Regions from separate parts of the Kitasatospora sp. NPDC088134 genome, predicted to be linked through region 2. Evidence: riboswitches for the same ligand, from Rfam matches in the RefSeq annotation. Region 2 holds a riboswitch; the other holds the start of a gene.
The links. A riboswitch is a leader RNA that binds a small molecule or an ion and turns the genes downstream of it on or off. The one in region 2 is predicted to bind cyclic di-AMP.

Region 1 (4,205 bases), on a different contig from region 2:
CTCGTTGAGGAAGGTGCCGGTGGCGCGGTCCAGGGTGTCGGCGAGGACCTGGGCGCTCGCGTTGCCGGTGGTGGCGGCCAGGTGCTCGAAGGAGGCGGCCAGCGCGAAGAACTCGCCGAGCGAGTCCCAGCGCAGGTAGTTCTCCTTGACCAGCTGCTGGACGTGCTTCGGGGCGGAGCCGCCGGCGCCGGTCTCGAACAGGCCGCCGCCCGCCATCAGCGGGACGACCGACAGCATCTTGGCGCTGGTGCCCAGCTCCAGGATCGGGAACAGGTCGGTCAGGTAGTCGCGCAGCACGTTGCCGGTGACCGAGATGGTGTTCTCGCCGCGGCGGATCCGCTCCAGCGAGAGCTTGGTGGCCTCGACCGGGGACAGGATCTGGATGTCCAGGCCCTCGGTGTCGTGCTCGGGCAGGTACTTGTTGACCTTCTCGATCAGCACGGCGTCGTGGGCGCGGTTCTCGTCCAGCCAGAACACGGCCGGGTCACCGGTGGCGCGGGCGCGGGTGACGGCCAGCTTGACCCAGTCCTGGATCGGCAGGTCCTTGGTCTGGCAGGCGCGGAAGATGTCGCCGGCGGCGACGGCCTGCTCCAGGACGGTCTCGCCGTTGGCGTCGACCAGGCGGACGGTGCCGGCGGCGGGGATCTCGAAGGTCTTGTCGTGGCTGCCGTACTCCTCGGCGGCCTGGGCCATCAGGCCGACGTTCGGGACCGAGCCGATGGTGGCCGGGTCGAGGGCGCCGTTGGTACGGCAGTCGTCGATGGTGGCCTGGTAGACGCCCGCGTAGGAGCTGTCCGGGATGACGGCGAGGGTGTCGGCCTCGTTGCCGTCCGGGCCCCACATGTGGCCGGAGGTGCGGATCATGGCCGGCATCGAGGCGTCGACGATGACGTCGCTGGGGACGTGCAGGTTGGTGATGCCCTTGTCGGAGTCGACCATGGCGAGGGCCGGGCCGTCGGCGAGCTCGGCGTCGAAGGACGCCTTGATCTCGGCGCCGTTGGGGAGCTTGTCCAGGCCGGCCAGGATGCCGCCGAGGCCGTTGTTCGGGTTCAGACCGGCGGCGGCCAGGTCGGCGCCGAACGCGGCGAAGGTCTTCGGGAAGAAGGCGCGGACCACGTGGCCGAACAGGATCGGGTCGGAGACCTTCATCATGGTGGCCTTGAGGTGCACCGAGAACAGCACGCCCTCGGCCTTGGCGCGGGCGACCTGCGCGGCCAGGAACTCGTTCAGGGCGGCGGCGCGCATCACCGAGGCGTCGACCACCTCGCCGGCCAGCACCGGGACCTTCTCGCGCAGCACGGTGACGGTGCCGTCCTCGGCGACCAGCTCGATGCGCAGCGCGCCGTCCTGGGCGATGACGGTGGACTTCTCGGTGGACGCGAAGTCGTTGGCGCCCATGGTGGCGACGTTGGTCTTCGAGTCGGCCGTCCAGGCGCCCATCCGGTGCGGGTGGGTCTTGGCGTAGTTCTTCACCGACAGCGGGGCGCGGCGGTCGGAGTTGCCCTCGCGCAGCACCGGGTTGACGGCGGAGCCCTTGACCTTGTCGTAGCGGGCGCGGACGTCGCGCTCCTCGTCGGTCTGCGGGTCGTCCGGGTACTCGGGCAGCGCGTAGCCCTGGGCCTGCAGCTCGGCGATGGCAGCCTTGAGCTGCGGGACGGAGGCCGAGATGTTCGGCAGCTTGATGATGTTGGCGCCGGGGGTCTTGGCCAGCTCGCCCAGCTCGGCGAGGGCGTCCGCGATGCGCTGGTCCTCCTGGAGGTACTCCGGGAAGACGGCGATGATCCGACCGGCCAGCGAGATGTCCCGGGTCTCCACGCGCACACCGGCGGTCGAGGCGTAGGCCTGGACGACCGGCAGGAACGAGTACGTGGCGAGGGCCGGGGCCTCGTCCGTGTGGGTGTAGATGATGGTCGAGTCAGTCACCGTAGCTCCAGCTTCCACGTCTGCAACGTCTTGACGTCAAGATATCTCGTTCCGGGGGCATCTCCGCAACCAACCCCCCGCGCGCCGTCCGCCGAACGGGCCGCGACCGGCTCCGGGCGCCCCGCGAAAGCGCTGCGGGTGCCCTGCGCATGCTCGGCGGGCGCGCGGCGAATGCGCGGCGGGCGCCCGGTGGACACGCCTCGGGCGCTCCGCGGGCGCCCCGGCGGAGCGACAATTGTCTTATACACGCCCAGAAGCTAGCCTGCTCCGACGCCCGCCGAGCTGCGGGCCCCGCGGCCGGGACGCCCAATCCCGTCCACCCGGCAGCGGCACACCGAGACACGAAGCGGACGGGAGCGGGGGAACCAGGTCAGTACGCCTCGGCCCCCGCACACCCGCGGACGGCCGCGGCTCGGGGTGAAGCCGTCCCACGGACGGCCGGGCCACTCGCGCGGCCCGAACCCGACAGCTCACCTCGCAGGCGTCGCCGAGGAACACCACCATGCGCCTTTCCGCCTCCCCTGCCAGGGTGGCCGCCGCGACCGCCGCGACCGGCCTCGCCGTCGCCGCGTTCGCCCTGGCCGGCCCCGACACCGCCGACGCCGCCGGGCAGCACCGCCCGGCCAAGCACCGCAGCTGGGCCACCGCCGCGCCGACCACCGGCACACCGACCACCGCCGTACCGACGCCGACCGGCCCGTCCGCCCCGTCCCCGAACCCGACGGCCGCCACGACCTCGGCGCCGGCCCAGTCGCCGGCTCCGTCCGCGGACCCGACGACGCCGCTGCCGAGCCGGTCGCCGTTCGCCACGCCGACGGCCTCCGCTCCGGCCACTCCCTCCGCCCCCTCCGCCCCGTCCGCGACCGCCACGCCCCGGCCGACCGCGTCCACGACGCCGACGGCGGGCGGCACCGTTCCGGGCGTGCCGACCTGGCAGGACGACTTCACCGCCGCCTCGGTGCCGCTCGGCGGCTGGACCGGCTGCAGCGCCAACGGGCCGCTGCAGACCAGCCACTGCACGGGGCTGCCGGCCGCGGTGGACGCCAAGTGGTGGGCGTACCCGTCCGGGTGGAAGGACACCTCGAAGAACGGCACGTACGACCCGGCCAGGACGCTGTCCATCGCCGACGGGCAGCTGAACATCCACCTCAACCGGGACGGCGCCGGGACCTGGGTCGCCGCCCCCACCCCGAAGCTGCCGCAGAACACCACCTACGGCACCTACGAGGTCACCTGGAAGGCGACCTGCGCGACCGGCTACAAGGTGGCGTGGCTGCTCTGGCCGGACTCCTACACCTGGCCGCGCGACGGTGAGATCGACTTCCCCGAGGGCGACCTGTGCGGCAACGTCGGCGCCTTCATGCACCGCCAGGGCGCGACGGCCGGCAGCGACCAGGACGCCTACAACGCCGGTACTCCGGTGGCCGGCGCCTGGCACGTCAGCCGGATCGAGTGGCAGGCCAACGACCTGAAGTTCTACCTGGACGGCAAGCTGATCGGCCACTCCACCTCGCGGGTCCCGAACACCCCGATGCACTGGGTCCTGCAGTCCGAGACCGCCCTCGGCGGCACCACCCCGGCGGTCGGCTCCTCCGCCGACATCACCATCGACTCGGTCCGCTTCTGGAAGGCCGGCTGACCCCGCATTCCCTCCGACCTCGCCGCCCGACCGACACCGGCGGCGGGGCCGGCCCGGGCCCATAGGCGACGCTCCTAGACGGCGAAGCCCGGGGTGCCGTCCTTGAGCCACTTCATCACCAGGTCGTACTTCGCACCGCAGAGGTTGACCTGCGCCGTCGAGAGGATCGCCAGCGCCTGCCGGGTGGTGTACCCCTGGCCGACGATCCACTGGGCGCTGTCGGCCAGCGCGGCACCGGGGGCCACCCGCCCGCACCAGCCGTCGCCGACCGCCAGCAGTTGCTGGTCGGAGCGGCCCTGGAACTCGTGCTGCTCCGGGTCGGAGGCACGCACCACGGCCAGGTAGGTCTCCTCGTCGCGCTTCGGCACCGTGGTCGACTTCGGCTCCGGCGACGGGAGCGCCGGGTCGGCGACCGAGGGCGCGACGGGCAGCACCTGCTTGGGCGAGTCGGCGGCCGTCCCGGGCGTGGCGGGGGCCGAGGTGCAGCCGACGGCGAGGGCGGCCAGCAGGACGGTGAGCGGGAGGACGAGCAGGCCGGTTCTGGCCACGGTGGGGTTCTCCTGGGACGGTCGTACAAGATCGGACGCCGGATTCTGTCAGCCCGGGAGGACAACGGGAAAGCGCATTCCGACCGGCCGCGGAG
Region 2 (4,205 bases):
TGCTGCTGCTGAACCGGCTGTCCCGGGGCTGAGCTGGGCCGACGCCCCGTCAGGACACCGCCCGGTGACCGGAGTGTGTCGGTGTGGTGAAGGCGGGCCGGGAAGCGGTCCGGGGCCGCCCCGGGAGTGGACGCGGGACAGCGACTTCACTAGGGTCTGGCGTCAAACCTATATTCCGGATTTCACTCCCCCGGGTGAGTCCAGCAGGAAGAAGGAGCTCCCCCTTGGCCTCCCACCGCCGTCCCAAGCAGCCGAGCCGTGCGCGGGTGTCCGTGCTCACCGCTGCCGCCGCGACCGCGGTCGCCCTGTCGGCCCAGGTGAGCGCGCACGCCGCGCCCGCCCAGCCGAGCAAGGACGAGGTCAAGGCGCAGGTCGACAAGCTGCTGGACGAGCAGGAGCAGGCCGCCGAGAAGTACAACGGCGCCAAGGACCGGGCCGACCAGCTGCGCAAGCAGGCCGACCAGCTGCAGGACCAGGTCGCCCGCAGCCAGCAGCAGTTGACCGAGCTGGCCTCCGGGCTGGCGGCGGTGGCCGGCGACCAGTACCGGCAGGGCGGCGTCGATCCGTCGATGCAGCTGATGCTCTCCTCCGACCCGGACAAGTACCTCACCCAGGCCGCCTCCTTCGACCAGGCCGCCAGCACCCAGGCCGAGACGCTGAAGTCGCTCAAGGACCAGCAGCGCCGCCTGGACCAGCAGAAGGAGGAGGCCGCCCAGGTCCTGCACGAGCTGGACGGCCAGACCCAGGCGCTGAACGACGCCAAGAAGGACGTGCAGACCAAGCTGCAGGAGGCGCAGAAGCTGCTCAACCAGCTCTCTGCGGCCGACCGCGCGGCCATCCTGCGCGGCACCGACGGCGCGGCCTCGCGCGGCGCCTCCCGGATCGACCCGTCCACCCTGCCGCCGGCCTCCGGCTACGCCGCGACCGCGGTGTCGGCCGCGCTCAGCAAGCAGGGCGCGGCGTACGTGTGGGGCGCCACCGGCCCGAGCACCTTCGACTGCTCCGGCCTGATGGTGTGGGCGTACAAGCAGGCCGGCGTCGGCCTGCCGCGCACCTCGCAGGCGCAGGGCAGCTACGGCACCAACGTCGGCAAGGACTGGTCCAACGCGCTCCCCGGCGACCTGGTGATCTACTACGGCGACCAGCACCACGTCGGCATGTACATCGGCAACGGCATGGTGGTGCACGCGCCGCACACCGGCGACGTGGTGAAGGTGATGAAGGTCGACGCGATGCCGATCTCCACCATCCGCCGGGTCTGACCCCGCGCGGGTTCCGTTCTGACGGTCCGAAGAATCGGACATATGCCCCCAGTGGGCGACAATTGACGCGATGTGACACGCCCGGGCGGTCGAGATCCTGCTGTGATCTGCGACACGCCCGGCGTCGCGTTTCCGGGCCGAATCGCGGGGTGAATCCCGCATTGGGTAACTCCGTGATCACGTTCGGTCATATTTTCAAAAGAATTTGATCCAGAATCAGATTTTCTTCCGACAAGGATTTGAACGGATCACGGATCGGTTACTAGGGTCTTACCTCGACCACCGCAGAGTCGATCGCCCAAGGGGGGCGGCGGCGGAGGTCGCCGCCGAGTCCGTGACGCAGCGGGCAGACCGTCAACACCGGGTCTGCCGACGGGGATACCCCAGCCGGGGTGCTGTCGAACGGAGCCGGGGAACCACGTTCCCCCGGGGTGAATCGGTGCCAGGTCCGGCCGCCTCGGCGGTCGGTGAGGCACCGTAGGGCTTCTTCCGGCCCGAACCCGTCAGCTCACCCGGTAGGCGGTGTGAGGAAGAAGGAGTCCGCCTTCGTGGCGTCCCATCGTCGTCCCAAGCCCGCCAGTCGTACCCGGGTCTCGATTCTCACCGCCGCCGCGGCCACCGCCGTCGCGCTCTCCGCCCAGGGCGGGGCGCACGCCGACCCGGCGCCGACCAAGGACCAGGTCAAGGCGCAGGTCGACCAGCTCAACGAGCAGGCCGAGGTCAAGACCGAGAGCTACAACGGCGCGGTCGAGAAGCAGCAGGAACTGCAGAAGCAGGTCGGGCAGTTGCAGGACCAGCTGGCCCGCCAGCAGGAGCAGGTCACCACCGTTCAGCAGAGCCTGGCCGGGATCGCGGGCGAGCAGTACCGGACCGGCAACGTCTCGCAGACCATGCAGCTGATGCTCTCCAGCAGCCCCGACGCCTTCCTCGGACAGGCCGGGACGCTGAACGCCGTCGGCTCCACCCAGGCGGACCTGCTGAAGAGCTTCAAGGCCGAGCAGGCCAAGCTCGACGGCCGGCGCAAGGAGGCGGAGGCCAAGCTCGCCGAGCTGGACACCACCACCAAGGCGCTGAAGGCCGACAAGGACGACATCCAGGCCAAGCTCGCCCAGGCCCGCGACCTGCTCAACACGCTCACCCAGAAGGAGCGCGACGAGCTCGCCGCCGCCGAGGCGAAGGCTGCCTCCGACTCCCGGGCGCAGGCCGAGCGGGCCTCCCGGGACACCGCCCGCCCCGACCTGAACGCCCCCGCGCCCAGCGGCTTCTCCGGCAACGCGCTCGGTGCGGCGACCTCCAAGATCGGCAGCTGGTACTCGTACGGCGCGACCGGCCCGACCACCTTCGACTGCTCCGGCCTGATGCAGTGGGCCTACGCGCAGGCCGGCGTGTCGATCCCGCGCACCTCGCAGGCCCAGGCGAGCGCGGGCACCAACATCGGCAGCAACATCGCCGACGCCCGCCCGGGCGACCTGATCATCTACTACGGCGACATGCACCACGTCGGCATGTACGCCGGCAACAACCAGATCGTGCACGCGCCGCACACCGGCGCGCAGGTCCGCTACGAGTCGGCCACCTCGATGCCGATCAACCGGATCGTCCGGATCTGACGGCCCGTCCGAGGCGCTCGGCCCGGTACCCCGCACGGGGTGCCGGGCCGCTTCCGTTCGGATGTCCGATTCGCGGTCGAATATTCGGGACTGTCGGGGTTTGGACTGGATCGGCCGGACTCGCTAACCTCTGCCCCCGGGCCCCCGCGAGGACGGCCGCCCGATCCACGGGCGGCGGCGGAGGCCGGCCGCAGGAACGGAGTCGTCGCGCGTGTCCGTGCATCGTCGCCCCCCACTGCCCGGTGTCCAGCGCCTCGCCCGCGCCCTGGCGCTGACCGCCGCCGCGACCGGCGCGCTCGGCCTCACCGTCGGCGCGGCCGGTGCCGCCCCGGCCGACCCGCCGAGCCGCAGCGAGGTCAAGGCCCAGGTCGACCAGCTCTACGAGGAGGCCGAACGGGCCTCCGAGACGTACAACGCCGCGCAGGAGCAGCTCAAGCGCCTGCAGACGGAGGCCGGTTCGCTGCAGAACCAGGTCGCCGCCGGGCAGGACGAGCTGAACCGGACGCGCGGTGCCCTGGCCGCCGTCGCCGCCGCCCAGTACCGGTCCCAGGGCCTGGACCCCGCGGTGCGGCTGATGCTCGACAACGATCCCGCCGCCTACCTGGCCGGGGCCCGCTCGCTCGACCAGGCCACCGCCCGGCAGGACGACGCCCTGCACGAACTCGCCGACCGGCAGCGCCGGTTGGACCAGCGCCGGCAGGAGACCACCGCCAAGCTGGCCGAACTGGAGGGCGTCCGGCAGCACCTGGCCGCCGCCAAGGACGAGGTCCGGGAGCGGCTCGGCAAGGCGCAGCGGCTGCTCAACAGCCTGGCCCCCGCCGAGCGGGTCCGGCTGGCCGCCGACGACGCCCGGGAGGCCGAGCAGCGCGCCACCCGGGGCACCGACCGGCTCGACCTCGGCGACCAGCCGCCGTCCTCCGACCGGGCCGCCGCCGCGCTGCGGGCCGCCATCTCCAAGATCGGCTCGCCGTACGTCTACGGATCGACCGGGCCCAGTACCTTCGACTGCTCCGGTCTGATGTACTGGGCGTGGCGGCAGGCCGGAGTGACCCTGCCGCGGACCTCGCAGGAACAGGCCTCGGCCGGCCGGCGGGTGAGCCTCGCCGACGCCCGGCCCGGAGACCTGGTGATCTTCTACAGCGACAGGCACCACGTCGGCATGTACGCCGGCGGGGGCGTCGTCGTGCACGCGCCCTACCCCGGCGCCCGGGTCCGCTACGAGAGCGTGAGCGCGATGCCGGTCAACACGGTGGTGCGGGTCTGAGCCTCACCGACGATCCCCTGGTCACCGACCTGCCGCCGCGGGCGCCGCAGGTCGGTGCTCCGCTGTCCC

Region 1: linked by a shared signal. The riboswitch ahead of ACIOHG_RS35345 (family 16 glycosylhydrolase) and the one ahead of ACIOHG_RS06200 (NlpC/P60 family protein) in region 2 are both predicted to bind cyclic di-AMP.

What each region holds. Positions count from the first base shown of each region.
Region 1 is NZ_JBIUTD010000038.1:50,467-54,671, forward strand. Features, by position in the region: gene ACIOHG_RS35340 (NADP-dependent isocitrate dehydrogenase) at 1-1,923, opposite strand, end outside; cyclic di-AMP (ydaO/yuaA leader) riboswitch at 2,256-2,408, shown strand; gene ACIOHG_RS35345 (family 16 glycosylhydrolase) at 2,426-3,562, shown strand; gene ACIOHG_RS35350 (DUF732 domain-containing protein) at 3,637-4,110, opposite strand.
Region 2 is NZ_JBIUTD010000003.1:82,034-86,238, forward strand. Features, by position in the region: gene ACIOHG_RS06190 (NYN domain-containing protein) at 1-32, shown strand, start outside; gene ACIOHG_RS06195 (NlpC/P60 family protein) at 225-1,262, shown strand; cyclic di-AMP (ydaO/yuaA leader) riboswitch at 1,638-1,800, shown strand; gene ACIOHG_RS06200 (NlpC/P60 family protein) at 1,811-2,872, shown strand; gene ACIOHG_RS06205 (NlpC/P60 family protein) at 3,084-4,136, shown strand.